2 regions of the Corynebacterium accolens genome follow, and region 2 is predicted to be linked to the other one. Evidence: predicted binding sites of a transcription regulator. Region 2 holds the regulator's gene; the other holds the start of a gene.
What was found. Region 2 encodes LexA, which represses DNA repair genes until DNA is damaged. Its sites were predicted from a motif close to CGAACANNTGTTCG; they were not measured.

Region 1 (7,654 bases), 200 kb from region 2:
CGCAAGTACGTCATCGGCATCTGCTGCCGAATAAGCATCTTCAGTTTGCGATTGATACTCAGCCCACGCGGCTGCATCCCAAATTTCGAGGAAATCTACCGAGCCAACCACCACGCACTCTTTGGACAAACCCGCGTACTCACGGTGGCCTGCGGACAAGGTGATGCGACCATGCCCGTCGGGCCGCTGTTCGTCCGCACTTGCAGCCAAGTTACGAATGAAAGCGCGCGCTTCCGGATTGGTTCGAGAAACCGCCGCAGCCTTCCGTGCGCGTTCGGCGAACTCTTCGCGCGGGTACACGGCCAAAGAATGGTCCTGCCCCTTGGTAACCATCAGGCCACCGGCGAGCTCGTCGCGAAATTTTGCAGGAAGCGTTAAGCGCCCTTTGTCATCAAGTTTCGGAGTGTAGGTTCCGAGAAACATCCCGGCGTCCACCTTCCTCACTCGACAACTCCGGATTCCCTCACGTCAGAAGAGAGTTTTTCAACCCCATTCCTCCGCTGCGCCCCACTCTACCCCACTTTCCCCCACATGCCCCACTTAAATCGCCATATTCTCAGCAACACAAAAAGTATGCGCAGTTAAAAGGGTGTTTTTCCGGTGGGAAGAAATCCCGCGCCCCACCTTGACAACCCCGAAAATCCACCCCTTTAGCCCCACTTACAACATCAAGATCGCCCCACCTCATACATCACTTACAGCGCAATGCCTGCATATTGGACCTGCTACTGTCCTCTACCACCCACAATCCCCCACCGCGCCGCGGTTTTGGTCAGAAGGTGGGGCAAAGTGGGGAATTTTGGTAAGGCGTAAAAAATCCCCAGCCACCCTTCCTGGTGACTGGGGAAATGGAAAGTTCGCGGCTAGCTTTCTTCAAAGCGCCGACGGAAGTTTTCTTCCAGCTTGCTGCCTACCCCACTATTACGAGACGAGGCTGCCTTCTTTGACCGCCCATTGGTGGACTTTTTCTTTCCGCCACCAGCAGGCCGATCGCCCCGGAGCATCCACACGCCGGAAGCGAACATGACTAAGAACCCGGCGATGGACAACGCAATAAACCACAAGCTTTGCTGCGCCAAGGCCACGCCGCCAACAAGCATGCACAGACCAACCACGATGAGCGCAATCCCACGCAGCGTAACTGCGCCGCCGGAACCGCCGATCGAGGTAGATTCAGACACAGAAGCGCCAAATTTAGGATCGTCCGCTAATAACGATTCCTCTATTTCACGGAGCGTGCGTTGCTCCTGCTCAGAAAGAGACACTATTCCTCCAACTAGGGACTGGGCTTCGGCCGATATATCTTCTACCAATACTAACGTCCAGAGTAACCAGTATGTTCCCCAAAAGGTAGTTATTCCCCTCAACAGTGATTATGGCGCCGCTATGCTGCTGCTATGCCGCAAAGGATCCCAGAATCGTCTCGGCTTCACTCTCATCTAAAAATTGCGCCGCCTGCTGCATTAACCCGTAGACATATTCCTCATCCGGCGTTGCATCCAAGCCAGACGCCACCCGGGCACGGGTACGAGAGTAGGACTTAAAAGCCTCGGCCCACTGCTTTTCCTCGGCCCCCACCAAAGCCAAGCGGTCCCACGCGCTCGTTGGCAGACGCCGGCGGCGAGAGACCACCGATACAGCTACTCGCGCACCCGCCGTACGCAATGCGGACTGATAAGCCACCTCCAGCGCCTGGTCAAAGCGACCATCCGCCGCATATCCCCTCGCCCGATCCAGAAGCTCGCGAGCCTGGAAAAGAAAGTGGGCCCGCTTCGCGCCCTGCTTGCCAGCAAAGCGACCGGTAGAGCGGGACTGCGTTGCCGAAATAATCTGTGCCATTGTTTTTCTCCTGTACTGCGCTAATAACTAACCGTGTTCGATTGCCGCTCACTTTAAGCAGCCAACCGGACATCCACCCCCTAGTCTAGTTCACCTGTTCGAATTACTCAAGAGTTTTACCAGTCATAACTGCCTACAAATCGAACACAGTTCGAAATCCCTTAGGGCTCGATGGAATAACCCCGCCCCCACCCTTGTCCGCCGGTGGACATGCGTATCTGGTGTGATAGATACCGTGAGTTTCGAAATCCGCCGCTTAACCCCGCAAGAGTTCTCTATGCTGGCTCCCCAACTCGTGGAGATCTACATCGAGGCCATGGGATATGACCCGGTCACGTTTTCGCGCAGCGTGGACAATTGGCGGGCGGATTCCATGCGGCCCGGGTTTACAGCGCTTATTGCTGCGCATGACAACGGCGTCGTGGGAGTGGCCTATGGATTTTTGGGCTCACCAGATACTTGGTGGGATTCCGAGCTGCGCCGCGCCCTGCGCCGCAACGGCGGGCCAACTGAGTCCGAATGGGGCATGCTGCGCAGCTATTTTGAGGTGGCTGAAGTGCACGTGCTGCCGTCTTTTCAAGGCCACGGTTTAGGTAAGCAGCTACTCGAAGGGCTCTTATGGAATATCCCTGCCCGATTTGCCTTATTGTCAACGCCGGAAGCACCACAGGAAGCCAACGGGGCTTTTCGCCTCTACCGGTCTGTGGGCTTCTTTGATGTCGTGCGCCACCATCGCTACCCCGCGGATCCCCGACCCTTTGCCATTTTGGGAGTGGTCCTGCCGCTATAAACCTGTGTTATTTCTTCTCGGCCCAAGGCGGTATCGTGTGGAGGTGTGACTATGACGAATATTCCTGAGCTTGCGGATATCCCCGGCGCGGTGCGCGAAAAACTGGCCATCTTCTTGGACCAGCGCCGGGATCACGTGGCAGAAATCGGCGCCCCGGTCAGTACCGCTATGAGCTTTTTGGAATCATTCGTCCTCGATGGCGGGAAAAGGGTGCGCCCCATGTATGCGTGGGCGGGCTACCTCGCCGCCGGCCGTGGTTCGGAATCCCCAGAGGCGATGCTGCGCGCGGCATCCTCGCTGGAGTTCATCCAAGCCTGCGCGCTTATCCACGATGACATCATTGACGCGTCGAATACGAGGCGTGGGAAACCGACGGTGCATCGGGAAGCAGAGCGCCTTCACCGGGAATCCGATTTCTTAGGGGATCCGGAATTCTTTGGCACGTCCGTGGCCATCTTGGTGGGCGATTTTGCGCTGGTCTACGCCGAGGATATGTTTCAGGATTCTGGGCTCAGCCCAGAGGCTTTGCAGCGTGCGCGCGATCCCTGGCGGGGAATGCGCACCGAGGTCTTGGGCGGCCAATTGCTCGATATTTCCCTCGAGGCAGCCGGTTCGGAATCGGTGGCGCTGAGCAATTCCGTCAACCGCTATAAAACCGCCGCCTATACCATCGAACGGCCCCTGCATTTGGGCGCTGCCATCGCGGGGGCAAGCGATCAACTAATCTCGGCTTTCCGCGGCTATGGGCACGATATCGGCATCGCGTATCAGCTCCGCGATGACCAACTGGGGGTCTTTGGGGATCCCGAAATTACGGGCAAGCCCGCCGGCGACGATCTGCGAGAGGGCAAGCGCACGGAGCTTCTTGCCTTAGCGCTACAGCGCGCCGATGAACGCGACCCCAGCGCCGCCGCTACTCTGCGGAAATTCATCGGCCGCACCTCCGATACGCAGGACTTGCTGCGCCTGTCCCAAATCATTGCGGATTCCGGCGCCCCTGATGAGATTGAGCGCCGCATTACCGCGTTGACGGAATCCGGGTTGGCCCATCTGCGTGCGGCGAATGTGGATCCGCAGATCACCGAAACGCTAGAACACCTAGCCATTCAGGCGACGACGCGCCAAAAGTAGGTATCACCGTGGCCAAAACCTACTCCTTGCCAGTCCCCCGCGCACTCCCGCTGGGCCTCGTGGCCTCGTGCGTGCTCCTTTTCTCGTCTTTTTCTGGCGGCTCAACCCGCAACCGCGGCGGCGTGCTCGAAGCGCTCAATATCGGATTCTTATCGTATGGTCACGGGCGCAACCTCGGGTTGGTGCTGTATTGGGTGGGCATTTTCCTCCTCGCCGCCGCCTGGGTGCTTGCCGGGCGCATGATTATTCGCAAGCAGCTTAAACACCCGCGCCCGGAGGGAGGGGTACGCGAGTTACAACGCATCCTTATCGCATGGGTCACCCCACTGCTATTCGCCGGCCCTATGGCTTCCAGGGACGTGTATTCCTACCTCATGCAGGGCGCCATGGTCCGCGATGGATTCGACCCCTATACCGAGGGCGCCGCCGTCAACCCCGGGCCCTTCCTGCTCGAGGTCTCACAAGACTGGCGCAATACCACCACCCCGTATGGACCGCTGCACCTGTGGATTGGCAAAATCGTCACCACCGTCGTGGGCGATAATGTCACCGTCGGCATCATCATCTATAAGCTGCTTTCGCTATCAGGCTTTGTCCTTATTGCGTGGACGGTCCCGCGGATCGCCCGAAAGCTCGGCGCGGATCCGGCGGTCGCGCTGTGGATCGGCGTTGCCAACCCAGTCATCATCTTGCACCTTATCGGTGGCATGCACAATGAATCCCTCATGGTCGGCCTGGTGTCGTTGGGGCTTTTGGCCGCGCTGCACCAGCGCTTCCACGCCGCGCTGCTGCTAGTCGGCACGGCGGTGGCGATGAAGGCTACCGCGATTTTTGCCGCCCCCTTCATCGTCTGGCTGATGCTGCACCGCTACGCGCCCAAGGGTTCTACCGCGGCGCGCACCGCGGTGGTTTTCGTCTGCTCAGGGCTCATCGCTGCCGTGGAAATCATCGCGTCCGTGGCGCTTATCACCTGGGCCTCCGGCACCTCATGGGGCTGGCTATCCCAGGTCAGCGGCAATTCTAAGGTGATTAACCCCTTGGCGGGCCCGACATTGGCCGCGGACATCATCGTCCCGGCGGTCCACATTTTTGACCCGGAGGCATCCTATAACGCCATCCTGGGCGTCCTGCGCACAATCGCGATGGTGTGCATGCTCATCGGGTTGGTCATCGTGTGGTGGCTAAGCCGGCACACGGCCCGCGATGCCATTATGGGCACCGCGGCGGCCTACCAGGTTGCCTTCGTCTTCAACTCGGTGACCCTGCCGTGGTACTACGCCTCCATCTTCACGCTCATGGGCACCTTCCGCCCGCCGTTGTGGCTGCTGAAGTTTACCTCCGGCGTAGCGCTATTTATCAGCTTGAGCTTTTCCGGCGACGGCAACCACCAGCTCTATAACTGGTTCTGGGTCATTGGCCTCATCGTTGTGTCCTGGTCCGCAACGCAATGGATGTTCGATGGCGTGAGCCAAAAAGGCCCTCAACTCCCCAAGCGCTGGGTTAAAAAGCAGACGCCTGCGCCCGCCGAATAACCTCGCGCGCCAGGTGCCCGTGCAGGGCGTCGATGGGCCGGCCAGGCAGGGAGTCATCTGCGGTAAATAGGTGGCGCAGGATCTCTTCGTCGTCATAGCCGCCATCGGTAAGCACGGTGATAACGCCCGTGACGTGCTTGGCAATGCTCCCCTTGTCATTGAAGAATGCCAGCGGCACGCGCTTGCCTTCGGGCGAGTCCCAGACAATGAATTTGCGGTCCTGGAGCAAGTCATAGGCGCGGGTGATGGGAAGGCCCAGCTTGTCTGCCACCTGCTGCATGCTGAGCAGCTCTTCGCCGGCCAATAAGGAATTCAGGGAGTTTTCTGCGTTAGTCACGCCACCTACTTTAACGCGACCTAGGGGATCGGCCATACTGGGAGGTATGACTAGGTTGGAAATTGGTGACGTGTTGGAAGACCGTTACCGCATCGATCGCCCCATCGCCCGCGGCGGTATGTCTACCGTCTATCGCTGCGTGGATATGCGCTTGGGCCGCCAAGTGGCCGCAAAGGTCATGGATGAGCGCTATGACGATGACCCGATTTTTATCAAGCGCTTTTCCCGCGAGGCCCGCGCGATGGCGCGGTTGCAGCACCCCAACCTCGTGGCCATTCATGATTTTTCCGCTGACGGCGAGCCCATTTACCTCATCATGGAGCTCATCGATGGCGGCACCTTGCGCGAGCTGCTTGCCGAAGGCGGCCCCCTTACCGTCCCTGCCGCTTTATCGACGCTGCGCAGCGTGCTCCAGGGCTTGACCGAGGTGCACTCCACGGGGCTTATCCACCGCGATATTAAGCCCGATAACGTGCTCATTACCTCTCATCACCGGGTGAAATTGGGCGATTTCGGCTTGGTACGTGCGACGAATGCGCAAGCCACCTCAAATATGATCGTCGGCACCGTCTCGTACTTGGCACCGGAACAGGTCACCGGCGAGGATATAACCCCCGCTACCGACGTGTATTCGGCCGGCATCGTGCTCTTTGAGCTCCTGACCGGAACCGTGCCATTTTCCGGGGATACTCCGATCGCGCACGCCACCGCGCGCCTCTACGATGATGTTCCCGCCCCATCCACGCGCGCTGAGGGCGTGCCCAAGCTTGTCGATGCCCTCGTGGCCACCGCCACCGCCCGCGATCCCCGCGAGCGCTTTGCCGATGCCGGGGAGTTTTTGGATGCCATCGAGGATATTTGCCGGGAATTGGATCTGCCCACGGTGACCATCCCGGTTCCCCGCAATGCGGCCGCCGCGCGCACCGCACAAACGCCGACGGATTATTCCGGCATCGGCGCTACGGATGTATTTGAGCCCACGCGGACCATCCCGCAAGGCGCTACCGAGCATTTAGACGGCGGGCCCACCGAGGTCATTCCCCCTGAGCCCGAGCCGGATCCGCCGCAGCCAGACTTTGAAACGCGCCTCGATGTCCCCCAAGCGCCCGTCGACGATTCCCCCGAGCCGCCGCTGGCACCTGCTCCAGCACCGTCCCCGGCCCCGGCTCCTGTCCCCGACCCAGCACCCGCTGCGGGCGTGGGAGCAGCAGCGCAGTCTGCTGCGCAGCCGCCGGCACAGGCGGCAGAAGAAGAACCCGCCGAGCGGCCCCTGACCAATCGCCATCCCGCCTCACTGCTGGTTTTTCTCCTCGCAGTGGCGGTGGCAACCGGCGCGGTCGCTATCAGCGGGTGGTGGTTTGGTTCCTCCTATTACGAAGGAACCCCGTCCCTCTGGGTCTAGGTGGCGCCCTAGTTCCGCAGCATCTCCGCGATGAGGAACGAGAGCTCGAGGGACTGCTGCGTATTCAGGCGCGGATCCACGGCGGATTCATAGCGGCCCGGCAGGTCCAGATCGGTGATGTCCTCGGCTCCACCCAAGCATTCCGTCACGTCTTCCCCAGTGAACTCGAGGTGCACGCCGCCCGGGTGGGTGCCCAAATCGCGGTGTACCTCGAAGAAGCCTTGCACCTCGTCGACGATCTTGTCGAAGTGGCGGGTCTTGTACCCGTTGGACGAGGTAAAGGTATTGCCGTGCATGGGGTCGGACTGCCAGACCACGGTGTGCCCAGAATCTTCGACGGCCTTGATGATGGGGGGCAAGACGCTGCGAACCTTGTCGTGACCCATGCGGGAGATGATGGTCAAGCGGCCGGGCTCGCGGTTGGGATCTAGCTTTTCGGCGTATTCCACGGCCTGCTCAGGCGTGGCGCCAGGCCCGAGCTTGATGCCCACCGGGTTGCCGATCATCGCGGCGAAATTAACGTGGAAGTCATCCAGCCCACGGGTGCGCTCACCAATCCACACCTGGTGCGCAGAGAGGTCATAGAGCTTGGTATCGCCATTATCGTCTTGGCCCAAGCGCAG
Region 2 (7,654 bases):
ACGACATCCCTTGCAGCCTCCACGACCGGGCTATAATCCCCGGCCGCAGCGGCGCGCTCGAGGGCGAGGCCGTCCTGGCCGGTCAGCTGCCCCAGTTCGAAACCGTTGGGTTTGATGAGATCCGGGGCGGCGGTAGCGAGCTGCTTGGCGATGGCCTTCATCGGAGCATCAGAGGTGTCCACGGCGATGCGCGCCTGCGGGGCGGCAGTGCGGATCTCCTTGATGAGCTCGGTATACCAGCCAGCATCAACGCCCTTGGGCAGCGATCCGGCAAGGGCTACCCAATCGGCGGATTGGGCGTGGTGAGTAAGGGTGGAAATGAGGTGGTTTTGGGTGGCATCGGAAAGCAGCGGGCCAGGGCCGTTGACCTTGGTGGTCGTGCCATCTGGTTCGGTGATGGTGGTATTGACGCGGACGCCACCGTCCATGTCCACGTGGGCGTAGGGGAGGTGGACCTCCTGGATGAGGTTCATGAACGGATCGGCCGCGCGGGAGGGGAAGAGGGCCAGGGTTTCTTTCCCGGCGAGGTGCACGGCGTGGGCGACGTTGACGCCTTTGCCGCCGGCGACCTGGGTAACACTGGCGGCGCGGTGGACATCGCCTGAGGTCAGTTGCTGATTGAGCGCCAGGGTGGCGTCAATGCTTGGGTTTGGGGTGAGCGTGAGGATCATCGAGAACTTATCCCTTTCGCAGAGTGCGTATATTGGGGGCCACACGCAGTCGGTCCGGTTGAAACTCGCGCTTAAGCCCGCCGTAAATGTTTATTCTTGCCCGATTGTGTTGGAAAGTCAATAGAAACCGTGTGGCATACATTGCATTTCTGTTGGATTTGTGATGATCTGGAAATAAATAAGCCGCTATCTTCGAAGGAAGTATCGCCATGGAAAATACGCTTCAGTCCACTGTTAAAGGAACCGGCGTTGTCGCTGGAGTTGCCTATGCAGAAGCCGTATGGGTGCGCCCCCGCCCGGACCTGCCCACTGAAGGAAGTATTGACCAAGAGGCCAGCAGCGAAGCCGAATACGATCGCTTCCTCGAGGCAGTCGATGTCGTCGCCAGCCGCTTGGAAAACCGCGCCGCAGCCGCCGAGGGCCAAGCCTCGGAAGTGCTGACCGCAACCGCCGGCATGGTCAAGGACCGCGGGTGGCACAAGGCCGTGCGCAAGAATATTCGCTCGGGCAAGAATGCCGAGTTCGCCACGGTGGGAGCCACGGATAAGTTCGTCACCATGTTTGAGGCGGCCGGCGGCGTCATGGCCGAGCGCACCACCGATCTGAAGGACGTGCGCGACCGCGTCATCGCCCAGCTGCGCGGCGAGCAGGAGCCTGGTTTGCCCATGGTGGAGGGCCAAGCGGTGCTTTTTGCCGATGACCTCGCGCCCGCCGATACCGCCACCCTGGATACCGCGCATATTCGCGCGCTCGTTACCGAGCTGGGCGGGCCCACCAGCCACACCGCGATCATCGCCCGCCAGCTCGATATTCCGTGCATCGTCGCCGTGGGAAATAAGCTGCGGGAGATTGAAAGCGGCACGCTGGTCTTCGTCGACGGTGCGCTTGGAACCGTGACGCTGGGTGCGGACGAGGAAGAATCCACCAAGGCGGTCGCGGAATACCGCGAGCGCGCCGCCCGCGTGGCCGAATGGACTGGGCCGGCGCAAACCAAGGATGGCCACCGCGTGCAGCTGTTGGCTAACGTGGCCGATGGCAACGCCGCCCGCATCGCTTCCGACTCGCAGGCAGAGGGCATTGGCCTCTACCGCACGGAGTTGTCGTTCCTGTCCGCGAGCGAGGAGCCTTCCGTTGACGAGCAGGCAAAGATTTACAGAAAGGTCTTCAACGCCTACCCCGATTCCAAGGTCGTGGTGCGCACCTTGGATGCTGGCTCCGATAAGCCGATTTCTTATGCCACGCTGTCCTCTGAGGAGAACCCGGCATTGGGTGTGCGCGGCCTGCGCATTGCCCGCGATAATGAGTCCCTGTTGACGCGCCAGTTGGACGCCATCGCCCAGGCCGCGGAGTCCCGCGGCGACGATGCCGAAACCTGGGTCATGGCACCGATGGTGGCGACGTCGAAGGAAGCCCAGTGGTTTGCGGAGCTGTGCCGGGAGCGCGGCCTGACCGCGGGCGCGATGATTGAGGTGCCCGCAGCAGCGCTGATGGCAGATAAGATCATGCCGCATCTGGACTTCGTATCCATCGGCACCAATGACCTCACCCAGTACACGATGGCCGCTGACCGCCTGTCACCGCAGCTTGCGTACCTCACCGACCCCTGGCAGCCGGCCGTGCTGCGGCTTATCCAGCACACCTGCATTGCGGGGCACGAATACAACGTACCGGTTGGCGTGTGCGGCGAGGCCGCGGCCGATCCGCTATTGGCCTGCGTATTGACCGGCCTAGGCGTCAACTCCTTGTCTGCTGCATCGACCGCAGTCGCCGGCGTTGGTGCCCAATTGGCCGAGCTGACCTTTGACCAGTGCCAACAGCTTGCCGATGCCGCCCTCAACTCCGAAGGCCCATCCGCCGCCCGCGCCGCAGCGATGGAGCAGATAGAAAAGTTCAACTAACGGCAAAAGGGTTCGCCCTCCCTGCCTAGATGTCAACGTAGGGAGGGCGAAGTCGTGCGCATGCTGGAGCTATTCGCTGGCGAGCACGACATCGATCTCTCGCTCGCGCAGGGCATCGACGAAGGATTCCGGCGCGCCGGAATCGGTGATGACGACATCGATATCTGCAATGGAGGCGAAGCTCACCAGGTAGTCGTTGCCCAATTTGCTGGAATCACACATGACCACGACCTTGTGGGCATTCGTGACGAAGGCGGATTTGATGGCTGCTTCTTGGGAATCGGCTGTCGACAAGCCGTGATCGAGGGTCAACGCATTGGTACCGATGAAGGCGACATCGGCGCGCATGAGCGCCATGGTGCGCAGGGCGGTATCGCCGACGACGGCCTGGGTGATAGCGCGTACGGTCCCGCCGAGGAGCTGGACATCGGGAACGCCGCTATTGGCTAGCGACAGTGCGATGGGCAGGCTATTGGAGACGATATTGAACTGCGCCTGCGGGTATTGTTGGCTAATGAGCTCGGCAAAGGTATTAATCGTGGTGCCGGCGTCCAGGAATATGCTGCCGCCGCCAGGGGGAAGGAAGTCGAGCGCGGCGTGCGCGATGGCGGCCTTGGCCCCAGATGCGGAACGCTGGCGGGTATCGAGGGTGAGCTCCGCGGTCTGGAAGGCTTGCGAAGCCACGGCGCCGCCGTGAACGCGGTGGACAACGCCCTCACGATCCAGTACGGCTAGGTCGCGCCGAATGGTTTCAGCAGTCACCTCGAAACGCTCTGATAAATCGGTTACGTTAACGCGACCCTCAACTGCAGTTTGGGACGCGATCTGGCGGCGTCGCTCCTCTGCGTACACGGACCCTCCTTGCTCCTCGCCTTCGGCCGGGCGGTTACTCCATCTGCGAATGCAGGCGCTCGGTGAAAGCTAACTGATGTGGGATTTCTCCCTCCATTGTGTCAAAATTCGGCGGTAATCGGACGAAAACAAAAATTAAGGTGTGCGCTGTTGTCTGGTTTGGGATAAAAGCCGCAGGTCAGTCAGCTTTATTTGCCCTAGTTGAAAGCCAACCCTAGTAGCGCTTAACTTACGGATCCGTTATTTCGGGGGTGCTTTCTCAATAAACCCCGCGCGCTTAAGTTGGCTTTTTGGGGCGCGATTGCGAGGTAGAAAGGCGTGGAATGCGTTAAAACTCGTATGGCCCTGCTCCCTATGCGGGGAACAGGGCAGCGTACGAAGTGCAAAGAGCGGGTTTCAAGAAAGCGGGCGCAGAGTGTCGGCGGCGACAACAACCGCAGGCGAACACCCGCGTGCGGCTTGGTTAAAGTAGCTGGCCGGGGCCTAGAGTTTGCGGAAGACGGATACTACCTTGCCCATAATTTCCGCATCATCGCCGTTGATGGGCGGATAGGCATCGTTGTGCGGAAGGAGCCATACGCCAGAGGAATCGCGGTGGAATTCCTTGACGGTGGCCTCGGAGCCATCGAGAAGCGCGGCGACAAACTCGCCTTCCTCAGCCACCGATTGCGACCGGATGATGACCCAGTCGCCGTTGAGGATGCCGGCATCCTGCATGGAATCGCCCACGACCTGCAGCATATAAAGCTCTCCTCCGCCGACGACCTCGTCTGGCATGGGGAAATACGTGTCGATATTTTCCTCTGCAGTGATTGGTGCACCGGCGGCGATGCGGCCAACGACGGGAATATAAGCTACGGCGGCAGACTCTTCAGGGCCGCGGGCAGAGGTATCGGGGACGTCCTTAGCCTTGCGGCCCGGCTTCTTTTCGGCGTCGTCAGTGTTGAGGTGGCGTACGTCGACCGCGCGGGGTTTATTGGGATCGCGGCGCAAGAAGCCCTTTTCCTCCAGTTGCTTGAGCTGATAGGCCACGGACGAGGTGGATTGCAGGCCGGCGGCGTCACCAATTTCGCGGATGCTGGGCGGGTAACCGCGGAGCATCACTGCATCGCTGATGACGTTAAGGATGCGGCGTTGCCTTTCGGAAAGGGAGGCGTAATCGTTCTTTGCGGTGCTTGCTTTCTTGCGGCCCATGTGCGGCTCCTAGCTAAGGGGTCTGAGGTTCTGCGTTCATAGCTTGAAAAGGGACTGGGTGACACCTGCGTGCCATAACTCATTTGTAGCACGAAAAGTACAAGCGTTCGAGATTTACGCGAAAAACTGGACAGGTTTTCGAAGTGGTGCTATAAATCGAACATAGAAACAATCTCGAACACAGGAGCGACATTGAGCTCTTGTTGTGTCAAGGGGCCGCTTTAGACTTACGGCGGTCGTCGAAAGGAAAGCAATGTCTCAACTACTTCACTCTCGCAATAACATGGTCAAACAGCGCGCGGCACGTCCACAGATCGTCCCTTCAGCCGCTATTTGGGATATTGATGATCAAAGCTGGGGCGTGCAGCATTCTCCTTCCGAAAAGGGGGAAATCAGGACTTTAAATTCCGTATATCGAACGAACCGTGAAGGTTATTCGAATACGTGGACTGATGAACGTTCCTTACCTGATTTCGCGAACAGGCCGATGGAAGAAGACGATGCGCATAGTTCGCGCAAGAATTACCTCCTCGGTGCAGTATTTGGTGCTGCCGTATTTTTCGGCACGGTTGCCGGCGGGCTGATGGGTACGAGCGCTGAAACGCCGACTGATCCTGGCGCTTCGGTACAGCAAGTAGAAGCAGCGATCGGACAGTAGTGCTGCGTGTACAAAAGCAGGCACTTCGGGGGTTTAAGGCTTAGAGCCTTTTAGGCAGCAGCTTGTCTTCCCGGCCGCAGATAAGGCCCGCTTGCTTCACGGAGACAGGCACTCGAGTAGGAGGAGTCTGGCGCAATGGTGTCAGGTTTTTGGCTTGGCCGTGGGAGGTAAACTAAACCGAGAAGCTAAATTAGCGAAAGGACTAGTGTGTACTGCCCGTTTTGCCATAACGAACAATCCCGCGTTATTGACTCGCGCGTGGTTGATGCCGGCGCATCGATACGGCGCCGGCGGGAGTGTGCTTCCTGTAAGGGACGCTTCACCACTGTGGAAAAGGCCGTACTGCTGGTTGTTAAGAGAAATGGCCTCGCTGAGCCATTTAGCCGGGATAAACTCATTCGGGGGGTTAGGCGCGCATGCCAGGGTCGCGACGTTAGCGATGATGCCTTAAAAAAGTTGGCCCAAGAGGTTGAGGAAACGGTGCGGGGGCACGGGTCCTCGCAGGTAAACGCCAACGAAATCGGGCTAGCGATCCTTGAGCCGCTGCGTGACCTAGACGAGGTTGCATATCTGCGCTTTGCCTCGGTGTATAAATCATTCGAGAGCGCGGATGACTTTGAATCGGAGATTCGTTTGATGCGGCGCCGCGATCGCGGGGACCTTTAAACTGCGCAGTGTAGGACGATTTCTCAGCAGTTATACAGCCGTTCCTGCGCAGGATCGAAGCAGTCTTAACTGGCCTTTTGGGTGCATCGTTTCGTTAGGGCCTGCCCAATGTTTACGCCGCCGGCGGCCGAGTAAGCAGATTTTTAGCTTAGGTATGGCCGGCCGGGCGGCGGGAACGTGAGGTTGGGGTGACTAGCGCAATTTATCCACTGCCTTTTGGATCCTCCGCAGGGACACCGCGTGCGCCGTGCCGAGGCGCTGGGCAAAGAGCGAGACCCGCAATTCCTCGATCATCCAGTGGATGTCCTTGACCTCGCGTGTCTTTTCGCGGCCCGCGGGGAGGTTTCGGAGGCGGTTTGCCAGGTAGGCCTTGGCGTTATCGACCTCGGCCTGGCGGTCGGCATCGCGATCCGGATCGAGCGACATGTCCTCCAGACGGATCCGCATTGCCTGGATGTAGCGGGGAAGGTGTCGCAGGTGTGCGGACCCGTGCACGGTGATGGCATTCGGCGGAAGAAGGAACGCGAGTTGCTTTTCCATATCGTCGATGGCGGGACCGTCCCACTGGGAAAGTTCGGCGCGGAGGTTGGAGTACTCAGCCAAGCCAGGCGCGATCGAGACGATTGATTGCCGCACGCGGCCGGGAACCTGCGGTTTCACGGTATCCTTGAGCTCGGAAAATGCCTCTGGCGAGCGCACGGGGCCGCCGGCCTCGAGCATGAGGTCGCGGATTGCCGCTACGCGGGCGTCATTGACCAGGCCGTCGGCGCCGCCATGCGGATAAGAATCCACGGCGACGCGCTGCTGCAGGGGAAGCCCCTTGACCATTTGCGCGGTCGAGACGGAAATCTCGCGCATCAAAAGCGTGAGGGTGGTGGTGACCATGGCGGCATCGGCAGCCGCCTTGGTGGGATGAACCTTAAGCTCAACGCCTTCCTTGGTGGCCACCAGCGCTGGGTAGGCGGTGACTTCGTGGCCGTCGACGGTGGTGGTGACGGTCTCGTCAACGGTGCCGAGGGTATCGTCGGTCCATTCGCTGACCGCGGTGGATTCGGCGGTGCGGCTTACCCGCGAGACGGACGATTTAATGTGGCCGGCCTGGCGCTCGCGCAGGGCGGCAAGGTCCCTATCGGAATCGATGATGGTGCCACGCTTGTCGATGGCCGCGTAGTTCATCCGCAAATGATCCGGCAGCTTGTCCGGTTGGAAGTCGGAGGCGTTGATGCCGTGGCCGCCGAGCTCGCGCAGGACATCGGCAAGCTGCTGGGTAAGGGGGCCTTCGAAGGGGGTGAGGCGTTCCATGGCGCGCTCGGCAAATTCCGGGGCGGGCACGACGGTGCGCCGCAGGGCCTTGGGAAGGGAACGAATAAGCTCGTTGACGAGCTCGAATCGCAGGCCGGGGACGAGCCAATCGAAGCCTTCGGTATCAAGCCCGGCAAGCATGGGCACAGGAACCATAACGGTGACGCCATCGAGCGGGTCGCCGGGTTCGAATTTATAGGCCAGCTCGTAATCGATGGAGCCCTTGCGCCAGTGATCGGGGAAGGAGACTTCGGTGACGTCGTGGGAGTCATCGACAAGCGTGGCTGGATCGAAATTCAGTAGATCGGGTTCTTGGCGGCGCTTTTTCTTCCACCAAGAATCGAAATGACGGCCTGTGGTGACCTTGTCTGGAATGCGCTGGTCATAGAAATCAAAGAGGGTATCCTCATCCA

Region 1: the regulator LexA is predicted to act here: its motif matches at 1,927-1,940, upstream of CACC_RS08080 (SAV_6107 family HEPN domain-containing protein).

The regions. Positions count from the first base shown of each region.
Region 1 is NZ_CP046605.1:1,691,405-1,699,058, forward strand. It holds gene mraZ (division/cell wall cluster transcriptional repressor MraZ) at 1-423, opposite strand, end outside; gene CACC_RS08075 (DUF3040 domain-containing protein) at 864-1,265, opposite strand; gene CACC_RS08080 (SAV_6107 family HEPN domain-containing protein) at 1,396-1,839, opposite strand; gene CACC_RS08085 (GNAT family N-acetyltransferase) at 2,075-2,629, shown strand; gene CACC_RS08090 (polyprenyl synthetase family protein) at 2,681-3,760, shown strand; gene CACC_RS08095 (alpha-(1->6)-mannopyranosyltransferase A) at 3,769-5,292, shown strand; gene CACC_RS08100 (Rv2175c family DNA-binding protein) at 5,261-5,665, opposite strand; gene CACC_RS08105 (protein kinase domain-containing protein) at 5,676-7,031, shown strand; gene CACC_RS08110 (class II 3-deoxy-7-phosphoheptulonate synthase) at 7,040-7,654, opposite strand, start outside.
Region 2 is NZ_CP046605.1:1,491,105-1,498,758, reverse strand. It holds gene CACC_RS07175 (1-phosphofructokinase family hexose kinase) at 1-671, opposite strand, end outside; gene ptsP (phosphoenolpyruvate--protein phosphotransferase) at 881-2,569, shown strand; gene CACC_RS07165 (DeoR/GlpR family DNA-binding transcription regulator) at 2,639-3,421, opposite strand; gene lexA (transcriptional repressor LexA) at 3,905-4,615, opposite strand; gene CACC_RS07155 (hypothetical protein) at 4,869-5,273, shown strand; gene nrdR (transcriptional regulator NrdR) at 5,481-5,939, shown strand; gene hrpA (ATP-dependent RNA helicase HrpA) at 6,132-7,654, opposite strand, start outside.